DNA from 3 places in the Bacillus sp. SRL543 genome. Region 3 is predicted to be linked to each of the others. Evidence: riboswitches for the same ligand, from Rfam matches in the RefSeq annotation. Region 3 holds a riboswitch; each other region holds the start of a gene.
What was found. A riboswitch is a leader RNA that binds a small molecule or an ion and turns the genes downstream of it on or off. The one in region 3 is predicted to bind cyclic di-GMP.
Positions count from the first base shown of each region.

Region 1: another riboswitch for cyclic di-GMP. It lies ahead of AC4E8B_RS03575 (amidase); the one in region 3 lies ahead of AC4E8B_RS04120 (EAL domain-containing protein).
Region 2: another riboswitch for cyclic di-GMP. It lies ahead of AC4E8B_RS06320 (diguanylate cyclase domain-containing protein); the one in region 3 lies ahead of AC4E8B_RS04120 (EAL domain-containing protein).

Region 1 is NZ_OZ481794.1:668,253-678,492, forward strand. Features, by position in the region: gene AC4E8B_RS03560 (DEAD/DEAH box helicase) at 54-1,199, shown strand; gene AC4E8B_RS03565 (amidase) at 1,626-3,098, shown strand; gene AC4E8B_RS03570 (hypothetical protein) at 3,175-3,309, shown strand; cyclic di-GMP riboswitch class I at 3,398-3,484, shown strand; gene AC4E8B_RS03575 (amidase) at 3,530-4,408, shown strand; gene AC4E8B_RS03580 (PadR family transcriptional regulator) at 4,564-4,893, shown strand; gene AC4E8B_RS03585 (DUF1700 domain-containing protein) at 4,880-5,443, shown strand; gene AC4E8B_RS03590 (DUF4097 domain-containing protein) at 5,440-6,393, shown strand; gene AC4E8B_RS03595 (FAD-dependent oxidoreductase) at 6,498-8,021, opposite strand; gene AC4E8B_RS03600 (hypothetical protein) at 8,233-8,481, shown strand; gene AC4E8B_RS03605 (GerAB/ArcD/ProY family transporter) at 8,481-9,599, shown strand; gene AC4E8B_RS03610 (spore germination protein) at 9,593-10,240, shown strand, end outside.
Region 2 is NZ_OZ481794.1:1,208,631-1,218,870, reverse strand. Features, by position in the region: gene AC4E8B_RS06335 (hypothetical protein) at 1-2,525, opposite strand, end outside; gene AC4E8B_RS06330 (glycosyltransferase family 2 protein) at 2,522-3,934, opposite strand; gene AC4E8B_RS06325 (HEAT repeat domain-containing protein) at 3,934-4,980, opposite strand; gene AC4E8B_RS06320 (diguanylate cyclase domain-containing protein) at 4,981-6,600, opposite strand; cyclic di-GMP riboswitch class II at 6,675-6,759, opposite strand; gene AC4E8B_RS06315 (hypothetical protein) at 6,794-6,964, shown strand; gene AC4E8B_RS06310 (ATP-binding protein) at 7,052-8,314, shown strand; gene AC4E8B_RS06305 (GNAT family N-acetyltransferase) at 8,324-8,836, opposite strand; gene proC (pyrroline-5-carboxylate reductase) at 8,833-9,657, opposite strand; gene AC4E8B_RS06295 (DNA-3-methyladenine glycosylase) at 9,828-10,240, shown strand, end outside.
Region 3 is NZ_OZ481794.1:774,782-785,021, forward strand. Features, by position in the region: gene AC4E8B_RS04120 (EAL domain-containing protein) at 1-3,105, opposite strand, end outside; cyclic di-GMP riboswitch class I at 3,157-3,239, opposite strand; gene treR (trehalose operon repressor) at 3,355-4,080, shown strand; gene AC4E8B_RS04130 (lysine N(6)-hydroxylase/L-ornithine N(5)-oxygenase family protein) at 4,189-5,508, shown strand; gene AC4E8B_RS04135 (type 1 glutamine amidotransferase domain-containing protein) at 5,570-6,094, shown strand; gene map (type I methionyl aminopeptidase) at 6,509-7,258, shown strand; gene AC4E8B_RS04145 (methyltransferase domain-containing protein) at 7,318-7,935, opposite strand; gene AC4E8B_RS04150 (MBL fold metallo-hydrolase) at 8,270-9,091, opposite strand; gene AC4E8B_RS04155 (DUF1128 domain-containing protein) at 9,168-9,392, opposite strand; gene AC4E8B_RS04160 (low molecular weight protein-tyrosine-phosphatase) at 9,561-10,028, shown strand; gene AC4E8B_RS04165 (YtxH domain-containing protein) at 10,054-10,240, shown strand, end outside.

The sequences.
Region 1 (10,240 bases), 110 kb from region 3:
CGTTCCTTAAGGGAGCAAGGCGCTTGCGCTTTTCTATGAAAAAGGAGATAGTTATGACTGAAAATCAATCTGTAGTTGCCGGCCTGAAGCCTTTTATCCAGGAAGTATGGGAAAAGTCCGGCTTTAATGAGCCGACCGCCGTTCAATCGAAGAGCATCCCCCTTATCCAGGAGGGCAGGGACGTGATCGCTGAATCGCCGACAGGGACAGGCAAGACGCTTGCTTACCTGCTGCCGCTTCTTGATAAAATCGATCCTGGCAAAAAAGCGGTCCAGGCCGTTATTATCGCCCCTTCACAGGAGCTGGTTATGCAAATTTTCTCGGAGGTCCAGAAATGGGCAGAGGGAAGCGGCATAAAAGGAGCCACCTTCATCGGCGGCGCCAATACGAAAAGGCAGCTTGAGAAGCTGAAGAAGCATCCGCAGATCGCTTTGGGCACACCTGGACGGATGCTCGAGCTGATCAAACAGAAAAAGCTGAAGATGCATGAAGTCAAAACAGTTGTGCTTGATGAAGGAGACCAGCTGCTGGTTCCCGAGCATCTGGAGACTGTAAAGACCATTTTAAAGTCAACCCTTGCTGACAGGCAGCTTGCATTCTTTTCAGCAACACTTCCTGAAAGTACCGCGAAGATTGCACAGGAGTTCTCCGCTGATGCCGAGCTCATCCGTGTAGGGAAGGAAGAGACCATCCCGTCAGATGTTGACCATATTTATTTTGCCTGCGAGCAGCGCGATAAAATCAAACTGCTTGAAAAGATTTCCCGTGTGAAGGATATCAAGGGGCTAGCCTTTGTAAAGGACATCGGCAATCTTTCTGTCCTTTCTGAAAAGCTTGATTTTAAAGGCGTGGATGCCGGAATTCTGCACAGCGATCTGGATAAAATGGACAGGCAGAAGCATTTGAAAAATTTCCGCGAAGGAAAAAGCAGCCTGCTTTTTGCAACAGATGTAGCTGCAAGAGGCCTCGACATCCAGGGTGTCACCCATGTCATTCATTATGATTTTCCGAGGGACATCAAGCAATATGTCCACCGGTCAGGGCGCACCGGCCGATTCGGTGCTAGCGGGACCGTTATCTCGCTCGTGACCGAAAGAGAAGAACGCGAACTGAAGAAATTCTGCCAGGAGCTTGGCATTACACCGGAGAAGAAAGTATTTTATTCCGGTGATATTGTGGACGCTGATAAAAGAAGATAAAAGAAGCTGACAATCCGGTTTTGGGTTGTCGGCTTTTTTTGTAAGAATATGTATTTTGTGTAGAATCACGCTGAAAATATGTAGAATAACTCATTTTTTTATGTAGAATAACTCCAAATTTATGTAGAATAACTCAGAATTTATGTAGAAAAACATCAAAATGATTTAAAACCTTTCCCCAAGCAGGCAAAGAACCCTCTAATAGGCAAAGGCATCCAGACACCTCCCAAAAAACTGCCCCCCTACCCTAAAAATCATCAGCATTACTCACTTCAAGTGCATTTTATAAACCTGACTCCTGCCAACTTTCAAGATGCCGCGCTAACTCTCCATTACACTTCATAACCAACCTTTAATATAGTAAAGGATTCAGAAAATATGATAAACTATGAAAGTAAATTCCATGTGAAAGGATACGATTCCTATATGAAAAATCCAAGATTGAAAAAGCTTCAGGAAGAATGGCTTCTTGAAGCCACAATAGATGAGATGCAGGAGAAAATGGAGAAGGGAGAGGTTTCCTCCAAGGAGCTGGTGCTGATGTATCTGCACAGGATCGCACAGAAGGATAAGAACGGTCCGGCGGTCAACTCTGTGCTTGAAATCAATCCGGATGCTGTCCAGATCGCGGCAGCACTGGATGCTGAGCGAAAGGTGAAGGGCAGCCGCGGGCCGCTGCACGGCATTCCTGTCCTGATCAAGGATAATATTGATACTGCCGATAAAATGCATACCAGTGCCGGTTCTCTTGCTCTGAAAGATTCTGTGGCAATGGAAGACTCCTATGTGGCCGAAGCCTTAAGGAAGGCCGGGGCCGTAATTATCGGGAAAACGAATATGACCGAATGGGCCAATTTTATGACAGAGGGCATGCCGAGCGGCTACAGCTCAAGGGGCGGGCAGGTGCTGAATCCTTATGGACCGGGTCATTTTGACGTCGGCGGATCCAGTTCAGGTTCAGGTGCAGCCATCGCTTCGAATTTTGCGGCAGTGGCTGTCGGAACGGAGACGTCAGGCTCGATTCTCAGCCCGGCAAGCCAGAACTCGCTTGTCGGCATCAAACCGACGGTCGGACTGATCAGCAGAAGGGGCATCATCCCGATCGCGCATTCCCAGGATACGGCAGGCCCTATGGCCAGAACGGTCAGGGATGCAGTTTATCTTCTGGATGTGCTTGCCGGCAATGATGACAGAGATCCTGCTGTCCAGAACAATCCCGAGTCAGACTATACCGAGTTTGCAGGCTTTCTTGATGAAAACGGGCTGAAAGGAAAAAGAATCGGCATTGCACGCGAAGTGTATTTCGATTATTTGAGCGGGGTCAAGCTTGAAGTGATGAACCATGCGGTTGAACAGCTGAAGGCTCTTGGCGCTGAAGTGGTCGACTCTGTAGAAATTCCTTCGACGAAAAATGAATGGAAATATGATGTGCTTACGTACGAATTCAAAGCAGATCTTAACGCCTATCTGCGCGGCCTTGCTCCGCATATTAAAGTAAAATCGCTTGAGGATGTGATCGCCTTTAACCTCGAAAACAGTGGCGCGGCCCTTAAATACGGGCAGACCATCTTGGAGGCAGCCGAAAAAACAAGCGGCACCCTGACTGAGGAAGCTTACATATCCTCACTCGAAGAAGATATCTATTTTTCAACCGAGCAGGGAATTGACCATGTCCTGAAACAGCATAATCTCGATGCCATCGTGACGCCTAACAACTTTGGGGCGGGCATTCCGGCAAAGGCAGGGTATCCTTCCATCACAGTTCCAGCAGGATATTCTCTGGAAAATGAACCGGTTGGCATTACATTTACCGGGACCGCTTTTTCAGAACCCGGGCTGATCAGCATGGCCTATGCTTACGAGCAGGGTACTAAAGTGAGGAAAGCCCCTCTCCTGTAAGGCTGCCAAAGCAGAATAACACACTGTGAAAAGGCCCATACTACCAGAGAAAACGCTAGTAAAGGAGCGAGGCAGCATGGGCAGGACAAAACTTGGAAATGCAAACGCACAGCGCAACAATAATAAAAAAAGAGAAGGCTGGACAAGTGAAGAGCTGGTTGAATTCAACACCGGCACAAAAAGCAAGAAAGAAAACCAGCCAAAAGACTAAAGAAGAAGGCCCCCAGCACTTGGGGGTCTTTTTGCTTAAAAAATATCTTTATTTTTCCTGAAAAGTGATTATAATCAAATTAACAAACAACTGATAAAGGCAAACCTGTCGAAAGGCAGGGACGCAAAGCTATGGGCCTTCCCGCATTCATGCGGATGGCTGCCAGGCTGCCGGGCTCCTTTTTATGGATGTCATGGCATCATAAAAAGGAGAACTGAAGATGACCGTAAAATTTTTCAAAACAGCTTTTTTGGCTGTACTGCTCGTATTTGCAGCCTGCCCCGTGAAAGGAGAGGCTGCTGATATGAACCGCTCAACCTGGCTTTGGGACACAGCAGCGATAAAGGACAGGTCTGATGAAATCATTCGATTCCTGGGGGACAAGCAGGCAGATAGGCTGTATCTGCAGATTGACCAGAGCCTGCCAGCATCTGTCTACCAATCATTTATAGAAAAAGCAAATGCCGGCGGAATCAGTGTCCATGCATTGGATGGAGCTCCTAAATGGGCGACGGCAAAAGGGGAGGCGGCCATGCTCAGCTTCTTCTCATGGGTATCTTCCTATCAGGAGCAGGCAGCCCCTTCCCAGCAGTTTTCCGGCATCCACCTGGATATTGAACCCTATCTTCTGCCTGGCTGGGAAAGCAATTACAAAAACACTGTGGTGAATTATCAGACCCGTATGGCACAGGCAGCATCTCTGTGCGCAGACCTCCATCTTCCTTTCGGGGCAGATATTCCTTTCTGGTTTGATGAAATGATGTTCAGCAATAAATACGGCAGGAATTCTCTTGCAGACTGGGTCATAAAGAATACAGATAGTGTGACCATCATGGCATACAGGGATATGGCAGAAGGCCCTAACGGAATGATCGAGCTGTCCAGGACCGAGGTTGAGCTTGCGGCCCGCTTCGGGAAAAAGATAGAAATTGCCGCAGAGACAGGTGCCTCTTCAGAAGCCGCATATATTACTTTTTATGAAGAAGGCACAGCAAAAATGGAGAATCAGCTTTCACTTGTCCGTGACTTCTATTCCGCAAATTCCCATGTCAGCATGGCTGTCCATCATCTTCAAAGCTGGATGGATATGAAACCATAATATGATCGGTAAAATGCCTATTTGTAATAAATAGGTATTTTTTTACGTTCAGTACCTTGCAATGTTCAGTAGTGTATTGTATGATGGGTCTGTGAAGTGATGGAAGAATTTACATGACTACTGAATAATGTTCACTACCGGTGGAGGTGCAAGGATTGAATGTTCAATTCAAAAAGGGAGTTCTTGAGCTGTGCGTGCTGCTGCTGATCTCAAAGAAAGATCAATATGGCTATGAACTTGCACAGAACATTTCGGATAAAATCGAAGTGGCTGAAGGGACGCTCTATCCTTTGCTCAGAAGGCTGACAAAAGAAGAGTATTTAACAACCTATCTGGCAGAATCAACTGAAGGGCCTCCCAGAAAATACTATTCACTGACAGAAAAGGGCAGGGATTATATGTATATGCTGGTCGAGGAGTGGCAGCAGTTCTCATTGGCGGTTAATGAATTTGTTGAGGAGGGGAAGTCGAGTGGCAGGCAATGAATTTTTGGCAAGGCTTGAGAAGCTGCTTGGTAAGGTGCCGGAGTATGACCGGCGGGAAATGCTGTATGACTATGAAGAGCATTTTGAAATCGGGCTCGCGAATGGCAAGTCGGAAAGGGAGATCATGGAGGAGCTTGGCGACCCGCATGTGATAGCGCGCGATCTTCTTGCAGATTACAGGATCGTCAAAGCGGAGAAGACGCAGTCAGTGACTAATATATTTCAGGCGGCAACGGCAGCGGTCAGCCTCAGCTTTTTCAATCTGGTCTTTATACTTGGGCCGCTGGTCGGCCTCGCTGGCGTCTATATTTCACTATGTGCGGTGGCACTCGTTTTGACACTATCGCCATTTGCTTTGCTGGGGTCATCCTTTTTTACAGGCTTTGAGGATATTACGCTGAATTTCTTTGCTTCGCTGGCATTGTTCAGCCTTGGCCTGCTGCTGAGCATCGGAATGATTTATGTTGGCAAATTCTTTTACCGGGTACTTCTCGGCTATATCAAATTCAATGTCAGGCTAGTCAAAGGAAAGGGAGAGAAGGCGGCATGAAGAAACTGGTGGCAGGTTTGGTCGTTTTATTCCTGATTGGTGTCGGCGGTTCAGCCATTACACTCAGCGCTTCGGGAGGTCTGAATTTTAACACGGCTGATATCAATCAAAGTGAGACGATAGAAGCAGGTTCCATCCGGCATATTTCGGTAAATAGCGCTTCGACTGATGTGGTAATCAGGGAGGCTGGCAGCGAAGAAGATATAAAGGTGGCACTAACGGGGAAAGTCAGCAAAAAACTGAAGGATGATTATAAACTGAAGGTCAGCGAGGATAATGGCACCCTGAATGTCGACCTTGATGTGAAGAATATGTTCCGCATGGGAGTTGTCATCATTCGTGATGTGAAAATAGAAGTGCTTCTTCCGAAAAAGGAATATGAGGAACTGGCTGTCCAGGTATTATCCGGCGATATCAAAGCGGAAAACATTCAAAGCAAGGACAGCATTTTTGAGACAAAGAGCGGTGATGTTGCACTGAAGAAAATGGAAGCCGGAGGCCAAATGGAAATCCAGGTGGCGAGCGGAGATGTAAGGGTAGTAGATTCAAATGCGAAGGAATTGAAGTTTAAGGCAGCAAGCGGGGATATGCTAATTGAAGGCTCAACCGCTGAGAATGCAGATTTATATACGGCTTCAGGGGATATCGAAATCAACGGATTGTCCGGGGATATTCTTGCAAAAATCACTTCGGGCGACCTGAACATCAGCAATGATCAGCTGGCAGCCAGCATTACTGCCGAAACGGCAAGCGGGGATGTCAATATTTCATTCAAAGAGGAGCCAAGCGACATGATGGTAGATTTTAAGGCAACCTCCGGAGAGGGCAAGGTCCAGCTGGATGGATTCCTTTTTGAAGAAAAAGAAGAAGACAGGATTCTTGGAAAAATAGGTCCAGGAGAGCATGTGGTGAAGGTCCACACTGCTTCTGGAGATTTTAATTTGAATTAATAGAGAGAGCTGTCCTTATCCAGGGCAGCTCTTTTTATGCTGTATGGACTGCATATTGCCTTAAATAGAAAGCCCCCGCAGAATACGCCGCAGGAGCTTCCAAATCATTCACCTTGAATTTTTTTAAGCGGAGTTTCGGCCGGACCTTCGACGACTTCCCCGGTATAAGAAAAGCGCGAGCCGTGGCATGGGCAGTCCCAGGTCCGTTCGCCATTATTCCATTCACATTCGCAGCCCATATGGGTACAGGTGGTGTCGACGATATGGAGGGCTCCTTCTTTATCGCGGTAGGCACCGGCCCGTTTGCCGTTGAAGATGACAGGTGCACCGTGGTCTGGTTCAAGATCATCGAGCTCGGCAGGGATGTATTCGAGCTTCCCTTTAATCAGCTGGCCGGCGACATCAGTGTTGGCTTTGATGAATTCCTTGATGCCTGGATCGGCTTTAAAGCGGGAAGGGGTGAATACGTCCTTATATGGACTATCCTTTCCTGCAATATAATCAGTCAGCAGATGGGCGGCGGCAATCCCATTGGTCATGCCCCATTTGCGGTAGCCGGTTGCGACATAGATGTTAGGAGAGCTGCCGGTGATTGGACCGATATAAGGCATCTTGTCCAAAGTGATCAAATCCTGTGCTGACCATCTGTACGGATATTCCTCTATGCCAAGGACCTGCTCAGCGAATTCCTCCAAAGCCTCATAATGCTTCAGTGTATCGGACTCATGCCCGGTTTTATGGCTGTCGCCGCTCACAAGGACAAGCTTTTCGCCATTTACCGGCGTATAGCGCAGGGAGCGCGTCGGCTGATCCGCGCTGTAGTACATGCCCCCCGGATACTCATCCCTGGTCTTGACGGCAACAATATAGGATCGTTCCGGATGCATCCTTGCAAAATAAAAGCCTTTGCCATCATAAAAGGGGAAATGGGAGCCGACGATGACATGATTGGCTGTGACGGTATGGCCGTCCCTTGTTTTGACCGTGGCAGGCTGTCCTTCTTCAACATCGACAGCTGTTGTGTTTTCATACACTTTACCGCCTGCTGCTGTAAATTCCTCAAGAAGCACCTTCAGGAATTTCAGGGGATGGAATTGTGCCTGCCCTTTCATGACAGCTGCACCTTTGATGTCTATATTAAATGGAATGCTTTCAGCAAAGCTGCTGTCGATCTCGAGCTTCTGGTAAGCTTCATACTCTTTTTGCACCTTGCTTGCAGCCTGGTCGGAAACAGCGTAAATATAAGCATCTTCCATGCTGAAATCGCAGTCGATCTTTTTTTCCTCGATGAGGTTTTTTACAAAAGTGATGGCTTCAGCATTCGCCTGATAATAGAGCTTCGTTTTTTCTTCCCCAAAGTGGCTGATCAGCTCATCGTAAATGACTCCGTGCTGGGCAGTCAGCTTTGCGGTCGTATGGCCTGTGGTTCCATTTAATACGTTCCCAGCCTCCAGGAGAGTGACCTTAAGGCCTTGTTTAGCAAGAAGATAGGCCGCAGTAACGCCTGTAATCCCCCCTCCGACGATTGCCACGTCAGTCTCGATGTTTTCGTTAAGGGCTGCATAAGATGACAGCGGGGTTTCCCTCCAGTAAGGCTCCGGGTATTGCGGCATTTGTGAATGGTTCATAATTTTCCTCCTCAGGGTTTTCTTTTAGATAATCTTTCCTTTCCAAGGGGGGCATATTCGTTCTTCTGCATAGCTGATGTAAATTTCATACCCTTTTGGGCCCAAACATAATCGCTGGAAAAAGAGTTGAGGATAGGGCTGGTTTATTGGATAAAATAAGCAGTAAATTTAAATACTAGAAAAGCAACTTTAAAATGGATGGGAAGATAAGATGGTCACTTTTTCGTTTATATTGGTTTCCGCAAGTATGTTCGTGATGACGCTTCTCTTTGATATGTTTGTTTTTAAAAGTACAGTCCGTGAAGCAGTTCTGAATATTTTTTACGCAGAAATCGCCGCGGGAAGGGTCATTGCATTGTTTGTTTTTTTCCTTGGCCTGGGTTCAAGCTTGCTTATAGACTTAAGGCTTCATAAGAAAAAAAGGGCTGAAAAAGCACAGCAGAAGGGAAGTGGGAGCTGATGTTGAAAGAAAATATATCGCTTAGCCAGCTGCTGACACTGCTCATAAATTTCCTTCTCGGCAGTGCGATCATCATCGGTGTCGGCAAGGGTGCCGAGCAGGATGCCTGGATAGCCATGATCATTTCTACAGGCTTGGGAATGGGGATTGTGTACTTTTACTGGTTCCTGATCAGCCGCCTTCCCGGAAAAAATCTTTATGAAATCATGGAGCACTGCTTTAAGCGCTATCTTGTGATTCCGGCGGCATTTCTATATATCATTTATTTTCTCTACATATCCAGCAGGGTGGTGAGGGATTTTGGCGAGCTGATCGCGTCTGCCATTCTTCCCAATACGCCCATTGAAATGATTTCCCTCACCATCGCCTTGACGATGGGCTATATCCTTTACCTTGGCATTGAAGTGCTCGGACGGACGTCTGAAATCTTTTCGCCTTATGTGGTGCTGTTTGTACTATTGCTGACGATATTCCTGCTCGCAAGCGGGAATCTGGAGTTCAGCCGGATTGAGCCGGTCCTTGGCGAAGGCATCATGCCGGTGGCCAAAGCTGTTTTTCCTTCGCTGTTTGTATTTCCCTTCGGCGAGCTTATAGCTTTTACTGTCATTTTTGGGAAAGTAACCAGTTTCAAATATGTAAAAAGAGTTTCATTAATGGGGACAGCCATTGCCGGGCTGCTGCTGACTCATGCAACCATCCTGATGGTCATGACGCTTGGGGCAGATGCGATGGTCCGTTCCAATTTTCCGATGCTCAGTGCGGCAAGGCAGGTTTCCATCGGCAATTTCATTGAGCGGATCGATGCACTCGTTGTTTTCATCATGATGCTTGGCATCCTTATAAAAGGCTCAGTGTTCCTGTTTGGAGCGCTGAAAGGGCTGGAGTACGTGTTCCGGCTGCCTTACCGATACTTTGCCCTTCCTATGTCAGCGGTCGTGTCCCTGTTTTCTGTGCTGATTTCAGTCAATTTTGCCGACCATCTGGAAGAGGGGCTTGTTTTAGTCCCATATTTTGTTCATTTGCCGATGCAATTCGGCATTCCATCTGTCCTCCTGGCTGTTTTGCTGTGGAAGAACCGCAGCCGGAAGCATTCCGGGAAAAATGGGGTGAAGTGTTGAACCGCATTAAATCACTCAAGCGCATAAAAAGAGCCGGCAAAGAGAATGTGGAGGAAGCTGCCCGGGAAACCGGCGGTGCGAACCTCGACAGCTATGAGCTTGATGAGCTTAAAGAGGAGTTATCCGGCATTTTTGGCGCTTCGGCCGACTTGAAGATCGAAGAGCTCAAGGCTGGACAGACTGATGCCCTTCTTTTCTATCTGGAGACCATGGTCGACAGCAATGCGCTTAAAGAAATCATTCATTCAATTGCCAAAGAGTCCGGGCCGGATTCAAGGGTAAAAAATATTGATGATGTAAAGAGCTTCGGCAAGGAGCATTGCAGGGGAGCAGGCTATAAGCTGGCAGAATCAGTACCTCAAATAACTGATTACATGCTTTCAGGGAGCATTATCCTTGCTTTTAAAGGGGTCAACCGGGCGATTTCCGTTCCTGTCCCCACTACTGAAAGCCGGTCGATTACTGAACCGAGCACCCAAACTGTCATCAGGGGCCCAAAGGATGGATTTGTCGAAACATTATCGGTAAACGTCAGCCTCATCCGCAGGCGGATTAAGAATCCAAGGCTGCAATTTGAGGAATTCACCATCGGGAATGATACGGGCACGACCGTTTTTATCAGCTATATGAAGGATATTGCC
Region 2 (10,240 bases), 430 kb from region 3:
GGGCGGCTGTAGTCGAGGCGGAGATAAAGATATTCCTCATTGGATGCCGCATACAAAGCCTGAAGAGCATCTTCTTTTTGGCTGCTTTCAAAGAGCGGCTCTGCACCAAGCTTCTCCCAGTCCTCTGCCCGTCCATCCGGATAGATGCCAGCTTCGTATTTCCCAGGTTCGAAGCCCATCAGCCCAAAATGCTGTTCGTTCGTCTGCATGTTGGACCAGAACGGCCGCATGTCGGGGTTATCATAATCCATCGTGTTCCACGTCCGCTTGAACCACTCATCCTGCCATGTAAAAACAAGGCCGCCCGCATAGCCTTCGTCAATGATAGATTCAAAGAGCCGTTTGTTTATTTTCCCCTGCTCTTCTTCAGAATGATGTCCCTGATCCATCCCGTCTACATTTTCATGGGTCATCCCCCTTGAGGCAGGAACGCCGAACTCAGCCACAAGGACAGGCATAGAGTGGGCCTTCTTTAAATCATTCAGATATCCGGCATAGTTATTTTTTTCGCCCTGCGCATCTATATAATTCACATACTTCTTTTCATAATTCAGAAAATCAGGATAGTAAGGGTAAACATGGTAGGAAGCAAACATCCCGGCTTTAAAGCCTTCTGCAGGCAGGATGTGATTCGGATCCACCACCGCTTTATCTTCATCCTCCGAAGGCTCTGCCGGATGGTCAAGCAGGTCGGTGGTCACCCAGTTTGTAAAGCTCATCGTATGCTGCCAGCCATATTGCCCTGATTCATACTCTGCCGTATAATCCATCATCCGGGCGATCCATCCTTCAAACGGGGAAGCATTTTCAGCCTGAAAATATTTCCCGGAAAAAGAACCTTTCCCCTCATTTTTGCTATTTGTCTGTAATACCGCTTCAGGATCCCACTCAATCCCGATCATGAATCCAAGCACATACTCAGATATATCATACTTATATTCCCCCGACGCATGGCCCGGCCGTTCCGGCAGGCTTGCGTTTCCATGGACAATATCGACCATGTGCTTCAGTTCTGTTTTAAAGTCATCCGTTACCAGACTGGCAAATGCGTTTTGTTCACCGACAAGATTTTCTTCGTTCACCCACGTCCCATGGAATAAATACAGAGGGTGTTCAGCTGTTTGATTATATTCATAGAAAGCTTCATAAAAACCGGGCGGATGGAGAGTATATACACGGACAGCGTTTGCATTCATGTCTCCTATTGACTTGAACCAGCGGAAATATTCGTCTTTCGTGATGGCTGTTTCCCCCGGAAAGGAGCCTGGCTTTGCAATGCCCATATTGACGCCCTTAATCAGGAGATCCTCCCACTTGCCGTCTTTTTGTATTTGGATGTACTCGCTTCCGGTTCTGCTGTTCGTTTTAATCCCTTCAAACTCGGCAATTTCAGGCTTTTCCTGCTCACTTTGCAGGCCGGTGCCCCTTTCCATAATGGTTTTCATCAAGGGGACATACGTATTCCAATAGAAAGAATTGCGGGAACTGAATTTCCCCTTCCAGATATCAAGTCCCTTTGTTTGATAAATACCGGGAACCTCCGCTTCATCCGCAAAGTCCCCTGCAAAATAATAGGAAGAATATTTCGCATTCACATGCTGGATGACTGCCGGAATGACGGATGGGATTCCGTAGCCCTCCAGTTCTTTTTCAGCTTCCTTTTTAAGGGGAAGCTTGTAGGTTGCCAGCACTTCCTCCTGATCATTGGCTTCCACGATATCAAACCAGTATGAATAGCGGGACTCTCCTTTTACAGCCAGCTCTTTTTCCCCAGCGTCCGTGTAGCTGAACAGGGCTCCCTCACCTTTGAGGTCGTCTTGTCCAAAGACAACAATATGGTTGTCTTTGTTTACCAGGACGAGTCCAGGGCCCTCATGCTCCCAGCCCTTTTCCCCTTCTTTTCCCTGCTCCTTCACCCAGACAGGGACCTCGTCAGATGATAAGTCAGAAAAATATCTGCCTATCCAGCCGCTCCAGCTGATATTCAAAAGTGAAGTGATTTTCTCCCGGGCCTCGTCATCGGTGGGGTCTGCAAAGGTATTGAATTCTGCAATCAGCGTCTTGCCCTCCGAGTTCATCAGAGCTTCCCTGAGCCTGTCAGCCTCTTCAGACTGAAGGCCGCCATATATGCTGTCCGACCTTTCGCCGAGCTTGTTGCTGCCGAAAAATTCCTCTTCATAAACACCGTATTGGTCAGCCAGATAATAGAGATCATATTTATCCAGATTTTCCGGGAGGGGCTTTACTTTATATTCATCTTCCCCGAGCGGCTTAAACCCGCTGTAGTCGCTCTTTGTTTCATACTGTTCGCCATTTCTTCTCTGCCATTTTCCATTGTTCAGAATCCAGACAAGCCCCTTATGCTCCCGGTAAGTTCCGTCAGGCACTGTTTTATCGATAATCAGCACCTCGAGCGTCCTTTCCGGTGCAAGCTGCCAGATCCAGAAAGGGCTTGTAAGGAGCAGAAGCAGGCCAATGACCAGCCCGAACACAACAGCCTGGGATTTTGTAAGAACTTTTCTCATTCTGACACACCTTTTCTTTTCATTTCTCCCCAGCTCTTATCTCCCCTGATCAGCTTCCAGATGCCTTCGCACCTCCAGAATACCGTTAGAGGGCGATACCATAAGGTTTCTGTCAGAGAGTAGAAGAACAGCTTCAGCAAATCAGAAACCTTCGGATATTTGCGCAGGCTCCATTCTTCAAGCAGAACTGCTGCCATAGAAAAAATAGAACCGTAAAGACAGGAAAGCAGGAAGATCAAAATAGCAAACTCTAAATAAATTCCTCCAAGGAACAGGGACAGCACCACATAGGCATAGCCAAGCAGCTCCACAATCGGCCCGAAAAATTCAACAATCCAGAAATAGGGGAAAGAAATGAATCCGATCGCCCCATATTTAGGATTAAAAGTCAGCTTTCGGTGAGTCCACAGGCTTTCGAACAGCCCCCTGTGCCATCGACCCCTCTGCCTCCTCAGGAAGGTCGCGCTTTCCGGCACTTCCGTCCAGCAGACAGGGTCGGGGACATAGACGATTCTCTTCTTGAGCCCTTTTTCTTTTATAAGCCGGTGCAGCCTGACGACAAGCTCCATATCCTCTCCGACAGTGTCGGTCCTGTATCCTCCTGCCTCCAGGACCCAGCGCTTAGAGAAAACGCCGAATGCGCCGGAAATGATCAGCAGGAGATTATGCCGGCTCAGCCCGATCCGGCCCATCAGAAAAGCCCTTAAGTATTCAATGATCTGCATGATGACGAGCGGTTCTCTGGCAAGCCCTACCTTCAGCAGGTTTCCATCCCTGATTTCACAGCCATTGGCAATCCGGATGCTCCCTCCGGATGCGATCACCTCTTCATTTGAATCAATGATAGGCTTCATCACTTTAAGGAATGCATCATGCTCCAGGACGGAATCGCCGTCCAGGGAACAGACGTAAGGATAATGGGATATATTCAAGCCGGCGTTGAGCGCATCGGCCTTTCCGCCGTTCTCCTTATCGATCATATATAAATTGGGCAGCAGGCGTGACTGGTAAATTCCTTTAATTTCCTTCGTCTCAACCTGCTTTCTGACAGCCTTGTCCACTTTCTTCATTTCATAGTGGCCGATCATTTTTTCCAGCGTCCCGTCCTTTGACCCATCATTCACAACTAGGATTTCGTACTCAGGATAGCTGATGCTCAGAAGGGACCGGACACTCTGGATGATCCCTGCTTCTTCATTATAGGCAGGGACAATGATGGAAACGGGCTTCGTATAAATTTCACTCATATATTCCTCATAGATCTGGTCGCGCTTAAGGCGATATTCCCTGCGCAGCTGAATCATCGAAATAACAAGAACAATTGTATAAAAAACGATGACAATAACCATGTAAACAGCAATGAACCAGCCAAAAAACAAAACGGCATTCTCCCATAAACCAGCCAGCATCAGCGGTGCTCCCCTTTTTGAATCCATTCCCAAGCCATATCCCTGGCATAAGGATCTTGCGAATCATCCATTATTTTCTGCAAAACCTGCTTCCCTTTTGAAAAGTTTATAATCGACTGGCCAGCCTGCGACCGGACATACCAGGACGGATCATGCAGAAGTGCTGCAAGCCTTGGCAGCAGGCCCTCGTCTTTCATGCTGCCAAAAAGCTTGGCGGCAAGCATCCGCTCCTGCCAGCTTGGAGATTCAGCAAGCTCCACATAAGGTGCTATATCTTCTGTATATCCTATAGAAGCCAATGCTTTCAATGCCCGGAGCCGCAGTTCCCCCGTCCCTGAAATGAACACTCCTTCCACAAACGGCAGATGGCCGAGCCTCTTGCTGACAGCCATTACATCGAGTACAGCAAACTGGACCCGTTCAGGGCAAGTTCTGAATCCTTCAGCAAATCGGTCAAAACCGGTATCATCCAGCCGGATTAAAATATTCCGGAAATCAAATTCCGAGAACGGCAAGCTGCGTGACTCCAGCAGCCCGAGCAGGTTTTCATATTGGAAATCTGCAAGGATTTTGAATGCCTGAACCTTTTCTGAGGAAGTGCTCCCTTTGCTTTCAACAATCCCGAGGACTTCTCCCTGCAGGCTTTTCAGATGGAAATCTTCTATATGATAAAGCGCATTCATCCTTGTGCTCCATCTCCTGCTTTGAAGTCCCTTCTTGTAATGGGCCTTCAGATATGACTCCGCGAAAATGGCCAGATTGGTCCTTTCCTGCTCTCCTTCTAGAATATCTGCATAATGACTAAGTAGCTCCTCCGCAGCCAGAAGGCTTGCCGGATCGGCCAGGTCAACATCCTCCAGCAGCTTGCCTTCATTTAAAAAAGAAAACAGCGGAAGGTTCAGCTCCTGCTTCCGTTTTTCAACCTTCCGCCTTGCAGATATTTCAAATCCTTTTCTAATCACGAGGTAAACGAGTATAGCTGTCAATATCCCTGTGATGGAAAGAGCCGCTGCAGCGAGATAGAACAGTTCCCGATCCAGCATCATTTACGACATCCTCTGGATCAGGCGCTGGATCCTCGCCTGGAGCTCAGTGATGCTGAACGGCTTTGTCACATAATCATCCGCCCCAAGCTTCAATGCCCTGGCAATATCATATTCCGTCTTTCTTCCTGTCAGCATTAAGACATGGACACGGTTGGCATTCCGATTTTCCTTCACTTTCTGGAGAACTTCAGTCCCATCCATCACAGGCATGATTCCGTCCAGAATAAGGAAGTGCTCCCCTTTTTGCTCCATCCGGCCGGATTGAAGGAACTTCTGCCCATCCTCATACACCTGGATATCCAGTTCTGTATGCTCAAATTGCATGGACTGCAGGATTTTCATGAGCATCGTTCTAATGATGGCATCGTCATCAATAACCGATACATTCAGGACTTTCCTGGAATGGCCGCCTATCAATTTATTCGCACTTTCCACCCTTGCCCGGCCGTTTCGCTTCGCTTCATATAAAGCCTGGTCAGCCGTCTTGATCACTTCGGTCACGGTTGCAGAAGAATCATGGACCATATAAACGCCGGCAGAGAAGCTCATATTGAACTCTTCCCCATTCTCTTGGAACGTACGGCTCGAAAAGCCGGAAAGGAGCCTTGAGATGACCTCCTTGCTGTCGCGGTCATTCGTGCGCGGAAGCAGCAGGATGAATTCCTCCCCTCCATAGCGGAACACAATATCCCCTATCCGGACATGATCCTTCAGATACTGTGCAAACTCCGAGAGGATCCGGTCTCCCGCTGTATGGCCGTACGTATCATTTACTTGCTTGAAATGATCCAGATCCAGGACTGCGACAGAAAAATGCTGATTGTTCCTTTCAAGCTCCTTCAAGTAGCGTTTAAGCGAATCCTTCAGGAACCTGCGATTGTATACCTGAGTCAGTTCATCTATGAGGACCGACTGGTCAAAAATCTGTTTCCTGTCGAGATGCCGCTCCACCCTGATAAGGAATTCCTCCAGGTCAACGGGCTTGAAAATAAAATCGTCTGCTCCGAGCCTGTAAGCCTTGATTCTCGTTTCCCTGTCATTCTGGATACTGATCATCAGCTTAGGGATGAACTTCTTGTTCGTATGCTTTTGGATGTCTTCCAGTATATGAAACCCGCTTTTGCCCGGAAGATTCACATCAATGATGATACAGTCGGGGTTCATGTCAAAATATTGGTCGACAGCCTTTTCCGGCTCAGTATTCGCAATCACCATCCAGCCCTTGCTTTCCAGTGCATCCTTAAGGAGGATCAGCATGGAAACGTCATCATCGATCACCTGGATCAATGGCATATTTTCATCTCTCGGCAGCCCTTGCTTCTCCTCTTCCTTCTGGAAATGTTCATATTCATAGCTCAGGCCCATCAGTTCGTATAAGAAATCCCGCAGCTCCCGGTTTCCCCAGACTTTTTCGCTGCTCTTTTCCACCTGGTCCATCAGTTTGCCTGCCACCTGATGAAGTCCAACAAGCTGCAGGGTTCCCGCTGTTCCTTTTATAGAATGGAGAAAACGGTAGACATCCTCATTTTTCACAGGTGATTCCGAGTCCTGCTCAAACCATAAAATCATTTGGTTCTTAATTTTTTGAAACAGCAGTGTTTTATATTTATCAAGTTTCATTTCCGCACCTCTTTCATCCTGAGCTTCAGCCAGGAAGCAGAGGCGCCCCCGGCCAAAATAAAAACCAGCCATCATAGAAAATTGGCCGGTTGCACTAGTCACTCCCAACGGTTTAAAGTGCCCAAATAAAAACCGCTCATCACAGTGTCCTATATTCGAAATATCCCCCTTGCATTTTCTGTCGAAACAGCAAATGACAAGCCAATTAAAATATATGATTCCTGTCATATTAAGTCAATATAATTTTATCTTCTACTTTGAGTATACCGAAAAATCAAACCGGATGCTGACGCCAATGTGCACCCTTGATAAAATGGTAGATTATTACCATACCCAGCCGCTGTCTGAATCTGTCGCTAAATGAGGGTTTTTGTCAATAAGATAGCATTGTCGATTGAGACAGGTATTTGTAAAATTAGGAATATATAACTAAAAAATGGAGGACAAAGCAATGGAGCATATTAAAGACCTGCTGTTCAACCTGCTGATCATTCTAATCGTCATGCTTTCTTTCCAGCTCCTTTTTGCCAGCCGCCTTCAATCGCTTTTTCTGCGCCACCGCGAATATTTTATTGCCGGCATCAGCATCATCACCGCTTCCTTGTGCCTGGTGAGTTCAATCAAGATGAACAGCAGCTTCATATTCGATCTGCGGTGGATCCCGTTCCTGCTGGGGGGGTTGTACGGAGGTCCAAGAGTGATACTCGCCCTGCTGATATTTGTCATTTTTATCCGTATTCCCCTCGGCGGGATCGGGGCTGCCTATAATATTTTAACCGGGCTGATTGCCGGCTTTATTGTATACAAGCTCCATCCATCTTTCATCCGCATGGACACCAGGGGGAAGCTGTTTACCGTTTCACTCCTGTCTTTTATCATATCCATCGCATCTTTCATGCTTCTGCTTTCCAGAGCAGGAATGGAGGAGTGCCTGGAATTCGTTGTTATCTATACAATCACTCAGACAGTAGGGACATTTCTGGCAGCCTACACCATCGAGCTGATCGTACAGAACCAGCAGCTGAACTGGGCAGTAATGAAGACAGAAAAAATGGAGGTCGTTTCCCACTTGGCTGCCAGCATCGGCCATGAAGTAAGAAATCCCCTGACCGTAACGAAAGGATTTCTTCAGTTATTAAAAGAAGAAGAACCTGATAGGGGAAAGCGCTCGTATTATTTAGAGACAGCCCTCGAAGAGCTGAACAGGGCGGAAGTAATCATCAGTGATTATTTAACATTTGCCAAACCGCATTTGGAAACAAATTCCTGTTTTTCATTAGAAGAAGAAATAAGAAAAGCGGTTGAATTGATAACCCCCTACGGGAATGCCCATTCTGTAGTAATCTATTGCGACACAGAGGAAGAAATATTAATCAAAGGGGAAGATGCAAAGTTTCAGCAATGCCTTCTCAACCTGCTCAAAAATGCCATTGAAGCAATGCCGGGCGGAGGCGTACTCTCTATATCGGCGAGACTGCAGGACGACAAAGCCGCACTCTTTATTTCTGATACTGGCAAGGGGATGACATCCGGGCAGCTCGGGAGGCTGGGCGAACCTTATTTTTCAACAAAAGAAGGTAAAGGAACGGGGCTTGGAATGATGGTGGTCTTTCGGATCATTGAGGGAATGGGCGGAAAAATAAAAGCAGAAAGCATTCTGAATAAAGGCACCTGCTTTACCATCCTGCTTCCTGCCGAAAAATCTCCTGATTAGCGGCTGATCTCACACATGTTCAAATGCGGGCGGGTACTTCACCGTCCCGCTGATTCCAGCTAGGGAGCCTTCCTTAAATTCCATCGCCATAAATACCTCTTCCGGTACAGGAAAAGGTGAAAGTATCTCAAAGACCGCAGAAGGCCGGAACCCAAATCTCGGATAATAACCTGGGTGTCCCAATACAACGGCGTGGGCAAAACCCAGAAGCTCCGCCTGTTTCAACCCTTCTTTAATAAGAAGGGATCCCATCCCTTCATTTTGGCGCTCCGGCATGACGGCTGCAGGGGCAAGCGCCAAGGTTGGGACTTCCCCCTTCCCTGTTTCAATCACCGCCCTGCTGAACATGATGTGCCCAACGATTTCCCCTCCATCTTCTGCTGCGAGGGATAGTTCAGGTATATACTCCGCTGAACTTCTTATGGCTCTGACCAGGGCGGCTTCATTTTCCCTGCCGAATGCAGCCCTGTGGACATTCTCTGCATTATTAAAATCAGCTTCCTGCTCTTTTCTGATGATCATTTTTCCTCCTGCTGGCTTTTTGCCAGCTTTTTTGATTTATCTGTACAGCTTTGCATCGCCGAAATGACCGCCGATCTGAAGCCGTGTTTTTCCAGCTCGGCCACCGCTTCTATCGTGGCACCCCCTGGCGTACATACCTGATCTTTTAATTCCCCGGGATGCCTGCCAGTCTCAAGTACCATCTTGGCTGCACCCAGCACCGCCTGGGCCGCAAGCCGGTATGATGTTTCCCTTGGCAGTCCCTGAAGGACGCCGCCGTCAGCAAGGGCCTCAATGAACATATACACATAGGCAGGCGAAGAACCGCTGATGGCAGGTATGCTGTCCATCAGCTCTTCTTCTATGAACTCTGCTTTACCAAAACTCTCGAATAGTTCAGCAGCTTCCCTCCGTTCACTTTCGGTCACCTGCCTGCTGGCAGCCAGGGCGCTCATCCCTTCCCCGGCAAGAGAGGGGGTATTGGGCATAGAACGGATTGCTTTTATTTCCCTGCCGAATGCAGACTCAAGAAACGCAAGGCTGATCCCTGCTGCGATTGTGATGATAATGGCATCCTCAGAAACACTGCCGCTGATTTCCTCAATCACTCCCTTATGAACATCAGGCTTTACAGCCAGAAATAAAAAATCAGCCTGTTCAGCTGCTTCCTTATTATTAAGGGTCACTCCGATATCATATGTATTCTTTACATAAGCAAGTGTTTTCTCCGTCCTTGCGCTGGCCATTATATCATCCGGCCGGGCCATCGCCGATTTCAGCATTCCCCCGATGATTGCCTGGGCCATTTTTCCGCATCCTATAAAACCAATTTTCTTATTCATCATTTCACTTCCCTGCATCATTGCTCCCTTTATTATACTTCCTGCCCTGCCTCATTTCCAACTTCCGGTTAGCTCTGGGTGTTAAAGGGTAAAATGGAAATGCTCCGCGCTTAACTGTGCGGAATTTCATTTTTTCTTCTGCATTATGAACTAAAGGGAGCGATTGAATAATGATGGACAGGAAACCACTGCCGCCCGGGTTTTACCGGCAGCCGACCATTGAACTTGCCCAGGCCCTTCTTGGCTGTCTATTGATAAAAGAAACACCTGATGGTACAGCCGCTGGATATATTGTTGAAACAGAAGCCTATAAAGGCCCTGAAGACAGGGCTGCCCACAGCTATAATAACCGCCGGACAAAGCGGACTGAAGTTATGTTCGCAGCCCCTGGGGCCGCCTACACATACCTCATGCACACCCACTGCCTGTTAAATGTCGTCAGCGCTGAAAAGGACAAACCGGAGGCTGTGCTCATCAGGGCCATTGAACCTGCGGAAGGAATCTCCCTGATGAAAGAGCGAAGAAAGATGGACAATCTGAAGAATCTGACTAACGGGCCCGGAAAGCTGACAAAAGCCCTCGG
Region 3 (10,240 bases):
TGTTTCCCCAAAAATTTTGGTTTGGATCTGGAAGAGGATATCCTGTCTGATCGGCAGTTTGATGCTGGTATACAATCTGGCGCCTCCTGGTCCGATATTTTCAATCAGGACCTCTGTTTTGCCCATTTCCACCTTTTTATCTTTCAGCTTCAAAATGGTCAGGTCTGCACTGAGCGGAAGGGGAAGGTCGATCCGGAAATATTTCCTCTGTTTCTTCAGCTTGTCCGTATTTTTTGCGCTGTCCGGCTGGACGAAGCCTTGTTTAAGAAAATCCCTGAATATGCTATCCGAAACTGACCGGGAAAAGAGAAATCCCTGGATTTCATCGCAGCCTTTCTTTTTTAAAAAATCAAGCTGTTCGAACTCTTCGACGCCCTCCGCAACTACTTTCATATTCAATCCATGGGCCATGTCAATCAAGCTTGAAGTGATTGTGGCGTCCTCCAGGTTGGAGGTGATATTTTTGGTGAAGGATTTGTCTATCTTCAATGTATTGAATTTGAATTTCCGCAGGTGCGTAAGTGATGAGTATCCTGTGCCAAAGTCATCCAGCGACAGTTTGATTTTCAATTTTCCAAGCATTTCAAGCTCCTGCAGGACCTGGTCTGAATAATGAATCAAGCTGGATTCAGTCAGCTCCAGCTCCAGCAGTTCGGGTGAAATTCCATGCTTTCGGCAGAGCTCCCCGATCATTTCTGCCAGGTTATTTTGATAAAACCGCTGTCCTGTAACATTGATGGAGATTGGTACAAGAGGGAGGCCGCTTAATTGCCATTCCTCCATTCTCCCAATCACCTTTTCGATCACCCAGTCGCCGATGTCAACGATAAGGCCTGACTCTTCTGCCACAGGGATAAATTCCATTGGGGATACCATGCCCCAATCCGGATGGCTCCACCGCAGCAGGGCTTCTGCACCTGCGAGCCTGTTGGTCCTGGGCTGGACCTTCGGCTGGAATTCTATGTAAAATTGATCGGTCTTCAATGCATTCCGCATGTCCCTCTCCAGGCAGTACTTTTTGAACGCTTCAATATTCATGGATGCGTTGTAGACTTGATGGCTGTTTTTACCCATCTGCTTGGCATGGTACAGCGCTGCATCTGCATTACGCGCCAATTCCTCCGGAGAACTCCCATTATGGGGGTACAAACTGATCCCGATGCTTGCGGTGATGAATAATTCATAGCCTTCAATATGGAACGGCTTTTGGATGCTGCTGGTTATTTCTGCAGCCAGCATGCTTGCATCCTCGATGCTTGCGGCCTTTGGGACGATAATGGCAAATTCATCCCCGCCCATCCGGGACGCAAAATGGTCATCTGGTATAGAATCCTTAATCCGCCCGGCAACTTCTTTCAGCAGCCGGTCGCCGATTGGATGGCCCAGGGTGTCATTGATATGTTTAAAGCGGTCAAGATCCAGGTACATGATGGCGAACTTTTCAGGATCTTTGTCCTGGAACACCTCATTCAGGGTCTGGTCGAATAATCTCCTGTTCGGCAGGCCTGTCATATAGTCATGGTAGGCGAGGAATTCCATCTGTGCCTCAGCCTGCTTTTGGGCTGTGATATCTGCGACAATGCCATCCAGGCGAATGAGCTTCCCGCTTTCATCATAGATGGGGATGAGGTGGTCGCTGATCCATTTAAGGCCACCGTCTTTTGCAATGATTCTGTATTGCTGCCTGACAATTTGACCTTCTGATATTTTATTCTGGTTGTTCATCACTTCCTGTGCATCTTCAGGGTGAATGGACATATTCCATATATTCGGATTTCTGTATACTTCTTTTTTGGTATAGCCGTAGATGGCAAGAATAGCATCGGAACAGATCAAAACCTTTTTGGTAGCAGGGTCAAGCGACCACACACCCACATCTGCATTATTATAAAAATTCTTGAATTGCTCCGTATTTTCCGCCAGCATGTTCTCTATCTCACGCTGTTCCGTAACATCACGCGTGATACCGACCGCCCGTTCAGGGGTGCCGCCTTCATCCAGGATCAAGGTGGACTGATGGTGCATCCGGCGTACACTGCCATCTTTCCGGATGATCCGGTATTCAATATCTGCGGGCCTTTTTTCAAAAAGTGATGTTTGATAGCGGTTCAGAAATGCCGATAGATCATCAGGGTGGATGAACGTTTTGTAGTATTCAAAGGAAGGATTGAAATCTTCTTTTGATACTCCGAACATTTCATACATATGCTCAGACCAGTAGGCGAAGTCTTCTTTGAAATAATAGTCCCAATATCCAAAGTCAGCCGTTTTCTGGGCGAGATTCAGCCTTTCCTCCGCCTTCTGCAGCATGCGCTCCTTATCAGCCAGTTCTGTGATGTCCTTGGCAATCCCGAATACGCCGGTTATCTGATTATCTGTAATGATAGGAATATTTGTGATATTTGCATCAAACTTTTCCCCGGATCTGTTGATGCCGGTCATATTGTAGTTTTGCGGTTTTCCTTTTGCGGCCAGTTTAAACATGTGCAGCACAAGGCTCATAGATTCCGGGGCAACAAATTGCCTGAAAGATATTCCTTGCATGTCGGGATCATAATGGAACAAACGGACGAGGGAATCGTTAAAGGCTGTCACATCTCCGTTTAAATCCAGTGAATATACGGCATCCGGATGGTTGTCAAAAAGAGATCTGTACATCTGTTCACTTATGCTGAGCTTTTGCTTTAAGTTTTCTTCAGCTGTAATATCCTTTGAGATCCCAATGATCCCGATGGTTTGGTTTTCCTGGATAATCGGGATGGCGACACTGTTTAACAGAATCAGCCCGCCGTCTCTGCGGTTGATCCGGAAAATATGTGTTTGGGTAGAACCCTGCAATACTGCCTGGAAGCTTGTCTCTGCCTTGGGGAGGTCTTCCTTGCAGACAAAGGGAAAAAATCCCCTCTTTTGAATTTCTTGTGCACTAAATCCTGTGGCCTTAACGGCCGCCTCATTTACTTTAAGGATTTGGCCTTCTTTATCCAGTATGTAAGCCAGGTCTGATGTGTTCAAGAATAAGCTTTCATAGATATGTATATTTTCAACCAGGGGGACACCTGGTTCTTGAATAGTTGTTTTCAAATTGTGATTTTCTATTTTTTTCAATGATTTCTTCACCTTTCTAGTAATCTGGCAAGGTGTCATGCTAAAAAAATAGCAAGCAGCCCGGCTGCCATAGCAAAAGCCTTAGGCCCGCAGCTTTGCGTCTTTTACTTTCATAAAATTTGCCACTTATATAGTACCATATACCTTTAATGGGAAATTAGGTATTTTAATGGTAATATATACCTACTTAAAGTTTGAGCCATTTTCAAGTTCATAAAAAAACGTTACACTATCCATAGGTGATTAATAATGAAGAATAAATATCTGCTCATATACGAAGACCTGGCATCAAAGATCCAGGATGGATATTATCCTGCAAGAAGCATTCTTCCGTCAGAAAATGAGCTGACCGAGATGTTTGAGACTTCGAGGGAAACGATCCGGAAGGCGCTGAATCTGCTGGCGCAGAATGGGTTCATCCAGAAGATCCGGGGCAAGGGCTCGATGGTGCTGGATTTGAAGAAGCTGCAGTTCCCGATTTCCGGCCTGGTCAGCTTCAAGGAGCTGGCGGGAAAAATGGGGCAGAAGGCGGAAACCGATGTGGCGGAGTTTGCGCTATCTTTCCCGGATGTTGATTTGATGAGGCAGCTTCATATCAAGGAAGAGGAAAAGATATGGAAAGTATGCCGTGTGCGCAAGATTGAAGGCGAGCGGATCATCCTTGATAAGGATTTCCTGGTTGAGAAGCTGGTTCCCGGCCTGACCGAGGAGATTTGCCGCAATTCGATTTTTGAGTATATCGAGAATACGCTGAACCAGAAAATCAGTTTTGCCAAAAAGGAATTCACGGTTGAAGATCCGACAGAGGAAGACCGGAGGATGCTCGACCTGGAAGGCTACCATTCGGTCGTTGTGGTGAAAAATTATATCTACTTTGATGATGCATCGCTATTTCAATATACCGAGTCGCGGCACCGGCCGGACAAGTTCCGTTTTGTCGATTTTGCGAGGCGGATGGACACGCCTTCCGGCTGACAGGATGTGCAGGGCTTGGCTTGAAGAAGAGGGAATATGGGTAAAAACTAACAGATAAATGTCTGTTAGTTTTTTTATTGCAAAAATCCTGGATAAGGGGATAAGAGTATGAAAATATACAGTCTGATTGGCATCGGCATCGGCCCATATAATCTAAGCCTGGCAGCTATGCTGCAGAAGGCCCCTGAATTGACGGCCCTCTTTTTCGACAAAACGCCCGAATTCTCCTGGCATCCCGGCATGCTGATCGAAGGCTCGGAGATGCAGGTGCCGTTTCTGGATGATCTGGTCACCCTTGCTGATCCAACGAGCCCATACACGTATTTAAATTATCTGCATGAACATGACAGGCTGACACAATTTTCCTATTTTCACCGGCTGGAAATCCCGAGGAAGGAATACAACCACTACTGCCAATGGGCAGCTTCAAACCTGGACAACTGCAGATTCGGCATGGAAGTGGCGGATGTGCGGGACCGGGAGGAAAATGGAGAGCGCTTTTTCGAGGTGACTGTGCTGAATATGGAAAAAGGGCAGGAAGAGACCTATTTTGCCAGAAATCTGGTTTTGGGCACAGGGAATGAACCATTGGTGCCGGACCATATGAAATATTTCCTGGGGGAAGACTGCATCCACTCCAGCCGCTATCTGCAGCATAAGGAAAAGCTGATTGACGGCGCGTCCATCAGTGTCATTGGTTCAGGGCAAAGTGCCGCGGAAATTTTTTATGATTTGCTTCAATGCCAGAAAAATCATGATTTTCAGCTGAACTGGCTGGCCCGCTCTGCCGGATTCCTGCAGCTGGAAAGCACAAAGCTCGGGCAGGAGTTTTTTTCGCCGGAATATGTGGACTATTTTCACAGCCTGCCTTACGAGGAACGTATTCATTCACTGGATACTTTGAACGGCCTCCGCAATGGCATCGAGCCGGGGCTGCTGGACAATATCTACAAAGAGCTTTATCACCAGACCATCGGAGGAGAGTCTGCCAAAGCGCGGATCCAGCCTCATGCCGAACTTCAAGGAATGGAGCGCACATCATCCGGCTTCGGGCTCCAGCTCCAGCAAAAGCAGTCCGAAACACCATTCAAGCTGTATTCTGAAAAAGTTGTCCTGGCCACAGGATACCGGCCGCATTTGCCGGAATGGCTGCTCAGCCGTTATGGAGGAGACATTCTCTGGGAGGGCGAGCGCGAATTCAAGGTGTCTCTCTCTTATGAAATCCTTTTTAAAAAGAAGCGCCAAAACAGGATCTTCACCCTGACGAATATCGAGCATTCCCATGGGGCCGCTGCCACCCATCTTGGCCTGTCAGTCGACAGGAACCGGCGGATCATCAACACGCTCGCTGAAAAAGAGATCTATAAGAACAACAAGAAAAACGTCTTTCACCGCTTTTCTCCTCGGGAAGAAGAGGTTGTGCTGTAAAACAAGGTTTTATCACTGCCCAGGGAGGGAAATCTCATTAATGTGATCAATTTTAAAGGAGATGACACAATTGGCTAAAATCGCATGCTTAATTACGAATATGTTTGAAGACGTAGAGTACACAGATCCGGCAAAAGCTTTCAAAGAAGCGGGACATGAAATTACGGCGATCGAGAAGGAAGCAGGCAAATCTGTCAAAGGCAAGCAGGGAGACGCAACCGTACAAATCGATAAAGGAATCGATGATGTAAGTCCTTCCGACTTTGATGCACTATTCCTGCCAGGCGGATTTTCTCCTGACCAGCTTCGTGCCGATGACCGTTTCGTCCAGTTTGCTAAATCATTCATGGATGCCATGAAGCCGGTATTGGCGATCTGCCATGGGCCGCAGCTGCTTATCACGGCAAAAACACTGGATGGCAGAGATGCAACTGGCTTCAAATCCATCCGAGTCGACCTGGAAAACGCCGGCGTCAACTTCAAGGACCAGGAAGTTGTCGTATGCCAGAACCAGCTGGTAACAAGCCGCAACCCGGATGATATCCCGGCGTTTATTAAAGAATCACTGAACCTTCTTTCAAAATAATGAACTGACAGGAGCGGGGCGCTTGGTTGAGCGTGGCCCGCTCTTTTTTTTTGTGTGTGGTTTTGGGTATTTTTGTAAGCGGGAAAAATTATTGCTGTTTTGGGGGAGAATCATGCTGAATGTAGGGAGAATAAATCGTAATTTGGGGAGAAAAAATCAAATTCTAGGATGAATCTTCCAAAATGAAGGGAGAATGGCCATTTTTTCAGCATAAAAGAAACCAAATTCCAGTACCTTGAGTCCGGCTTCAGCTGTTTTGTGGCATACCCAGCCAAGGATACATATAGTAGTAAAGTACATCGGGCTTCATTCCTTTTGAATTTCTTCCTTTGTCGCGATAAGATAGAGAAAGGGACTTTTTTGCTATCAAAAAAACTGGTCTTACATAAATGAGCGGGGAAGGCAGGTAAAGTGATGATTGTATTGAAATCAGCGCGTGAGATTGAAGCGATGAAAAAAGCGGGCGAAATTCTCGCCGCTTGCCATAAAGAAATTGCCAAAAGAATCAAGCCGGGCGTGACGACTTGGGAGATCGATGAGTTTGTTGAGGGATTCCTCAAGGAGCACGGTGCGACTCCGGAGCAGAAGGGCTATAAAGGCTATGAATATGCGACATGCGCCAGCATCAATGATGAAATCTGCCACGGCTTTCCGCGCAGGGAAGAATTAAAAGACGGCGATATCGTCACCATTGATATGGTTGTCAGATATAACGGCGCACTGGCAGATTCTGCTTGGACGTATGCGGTCGGCAATCTTTCCGAGAAGCACCGGAAGCTGCTCGAGGTCACGAAGGAAGCCCTTTATAAAGGGATCGAGCAGGCGGTGCCCGGCAAGCGGATCGGGGATATCGGCCACGCCATCCAGACTTATGTCGAGGGTGAGGGCTTTTCTGTTGTCCGCAATTTCATCGGCCACGGAATCGGCAATGTCATCCATGAAAAGCCGGATGTTCCGCATTTCGGCCTTGCTGGAAAAGGGCCGCGCATCAAGGAAGGCATGGTCTTCACAATCGAGCCGATGGTCAATGTCGGCGTATATGACACGAAAATGGACAATAACGGCTGGACAGCACGGTCTGCTGACGGCAAATTTTCTGCGCAGTATGAGCATACGATTGCCGTTACGAAGGAAGGCACATTGATTTTGACTGATCAGGAATAGGAAGAAGGGCAGGTCTTCGGATCTGTCTTTTTTTACAAATAGGGAGGCCCGGTGAATATTCACCGGGCCTTTTTCCTTCCGATATAAAGGGTGCCGCCAGCGGACAATCCATATTTCCTTGCTTCCTCGAGGCCGTGGTGCTCAGCAAAATCGTATTGTTCTACCTCAAAGCCTGCAGCCTCCAGCCTGCCAGTAAAATCTTCCTTGCTATATAGCCTGACATGATCATCCTGGCCAAAATACCTCAGTCTTTCTTCGGGAGAAGTGATCGAGGGGTTCTCAAGGCTTTTCTTCAGATTCAGGCTGATGGGAACCTGCAGAATGCTCCAGCCGCCTGGCTTCAGCACCCGATACAGCTCCTTCATCGCAGCCTGGTCATCTACTATATGCTCCAGCACATGGCTGCAAAGGATGACATCAAAGCTGCCCTCAGGATAAGGAATGGCCCGAATATCCATCTTAATGGTTTCTTCATCCTCTGGCATCAGGTCCCCTGCAAGGTAGATGACCGTTGGTTCTCTGCTGATCCACTGCCTTAAATTCTTTTCAGGGGCAATATGCAATAATAGCTGCTTCTCTTTCAGCAGATCTGTTTCCCTTTCCATATAAAGCCTGTAGAGCCTTTCCCGGTCAAGGGATTCACAAATAGGGCAGATGGCGGTTTCTTTGTTCCACATTTCATAGGTATGGCTGGGAAAGTCATAAAAATCCGGCCACGGAATAAACGAGTCAAAGCTTTGACTGCAAAAAGGACAATGATAATGTTTTTGGGAATCTGTCATTGTGCATCCTTTCCATTTCATGCTTTTTTTCACCATATTCAATCGTTCGCGCAGTGTAGTATATAAATATGGAAAAGGGAATGGAAGGTTACTATTATGAGGCTTATCCCCATAAAACAGTCAAACTATCCACAAAAGTGTATATCTTTCTGAAAAATCACACTTATCCACAGGGGTATTTTGTCGGAAAATTGTTTATCCACAGAAAAAGCCCGGCTTGTGCCGGGCGTCAGTTTCCGAATTCTTTCTTCATCAATTCAATATTGCCATCATGAAAATCCTTCATGATGCGGGGATATTTATATTTTTCAAACAGTATATAGCTTTCATCAGCTTTTCCTTCTGTCACGAATTCCTTCAGTTTTGCGAGATAATCGGCGGAGGAATGGATGCGGGACGAAATTTCTTCGTTGCTGTAAGCCGGCAGCCCGTGCCCGGTCATCATGAGCCGGAAGCTGTGGTCTGCGAGGCTGTCCGTGAATTTTTCCAAAGTGAGCAGATAATCGGTGCTGGAAAAATAAACATAAGGAAATTCCGTATCGCACAGATAATCGCCGGCAATCAGCAGGTCCAGGGACGGGATGAGGCAGGCAATGCCGCAGTCGGTATGCCCGGGTGCCAGGAAGAATCTCAGCTCTGTCCCGCCGACTGCCAGTGACTGCCCGTCCTGTGAAATCACGACATCAGCCTTCGGATACGAAGGTATATAATCCCTGTCAATATAATATGAATCATCAAAAGAGAGGATTTGCTCGATTATTTTTCCCTTCTCCTGCCCGTCTTTTTCGTTAAGGGCTTTGCTTCCGATGATAGCCGCATCAGGGAAAGCGCCGTGGCCGATAATATGGTCATAGTCCGAATGGGTGTACAGCACAAAAATCGGGCGGCTTCCGGCTGTGCGGTATGTATAGGAGCGGATTTCTTCAATTTCATGAGGAAGCCAGCAAGGATCGACAACGAGTACGAGGTCCTCCGTTTCAATCACGGCAGAATTGGTTTTGAACAAGCTGCTTTGAAAAATCGCTGTATGATAGTCTTTATGGATGAACATGGATATCCTCCTTTGATGGTTACTGGCACGGCAGATTGTACAATAAAAGCAGACCCCAAAAGGCCTGCTGCACAGTTTACATTTTTCTCAAGTTGCCGAGCTCTTCTACGAGAGCCTGCATTTCATTGGGGCTGAAGGAGTTTTTTTTCATGACAAGCTCGTAGATTTCCTTCAGCTCTGTGTACATTTCTTCGTCAAAATGGGACGGTTTAATGGCGCCGAGATTCAGGACCTTCAGCTTTTCCTTGATCTGTTCAATCATGTATTCAACGTTTTCCGTTGATTTTTCCGATAAGTTCATGGGGGCGTCATCCTCTCATTACGATATCGACAGGGAGTGCCTGTCCTTTACTCTTCATCTTTCCATGATAAGAGCGGATTGTCAATTAAATTGTGGAGGGACCTTCCTGCTTATAGTTGCATGAAAGCAGTGAAATAGAAGAAAATGTAGCTAAGGAGGTATGTGCTTATGATTACAGTATTGTTTGTGTGCCTCGGCAATATCTGCCGCTCGCCGATGGCAGAGGCCATCTTCAGGGACCAGGTCAAAAAGGAAGGGCTTGAGGAAGCCATCAAGGCGGATTCGGCCGGGACAGGGGACTGGCATATCGGCAAGCCTCCGCATGAAGGAACCAGGAAAATCCTTGAGAAATACAAGATCGATGCTGCAGGAATGGCCGCACGGCAGATTAAAGCATCCGACCTGGATGAATTTCATTGGATCGTGGCGATGGATAGCCAAAACCTTGAGGATATCCGCAGCCTTAAAAAAGGCAATCCTGATGCTAAAGTTGTCAGGCTCCTCGACTACAGCGACCACAGGGATAAAGACGTGCCGGACCCTTATTACACCGGGAATTTCGAGGAAGTATACAGCCTCCTGAAGGAAAGCTGCGAAAAGCTGCTGAAAGAAATAAGCATAATTCATGATTTATAAAGTAAAAATGGAAAGAGGGATAAGCATGGGGAAAACTAAATTATTGCAGGGAATGCTGCTTGGTGCGCTTGCAGGCGGCGCATTGTCATTATTTGATAAAGAAACACGCCGGACCGTACTGGAGACGAGCCGCAAAACAGCGGGAAGTGCCGCTTATTACATAAAAAATCCTTCGAAAGCGGCCGAATCGGTCAAGCAGACCGCCAGCTCTA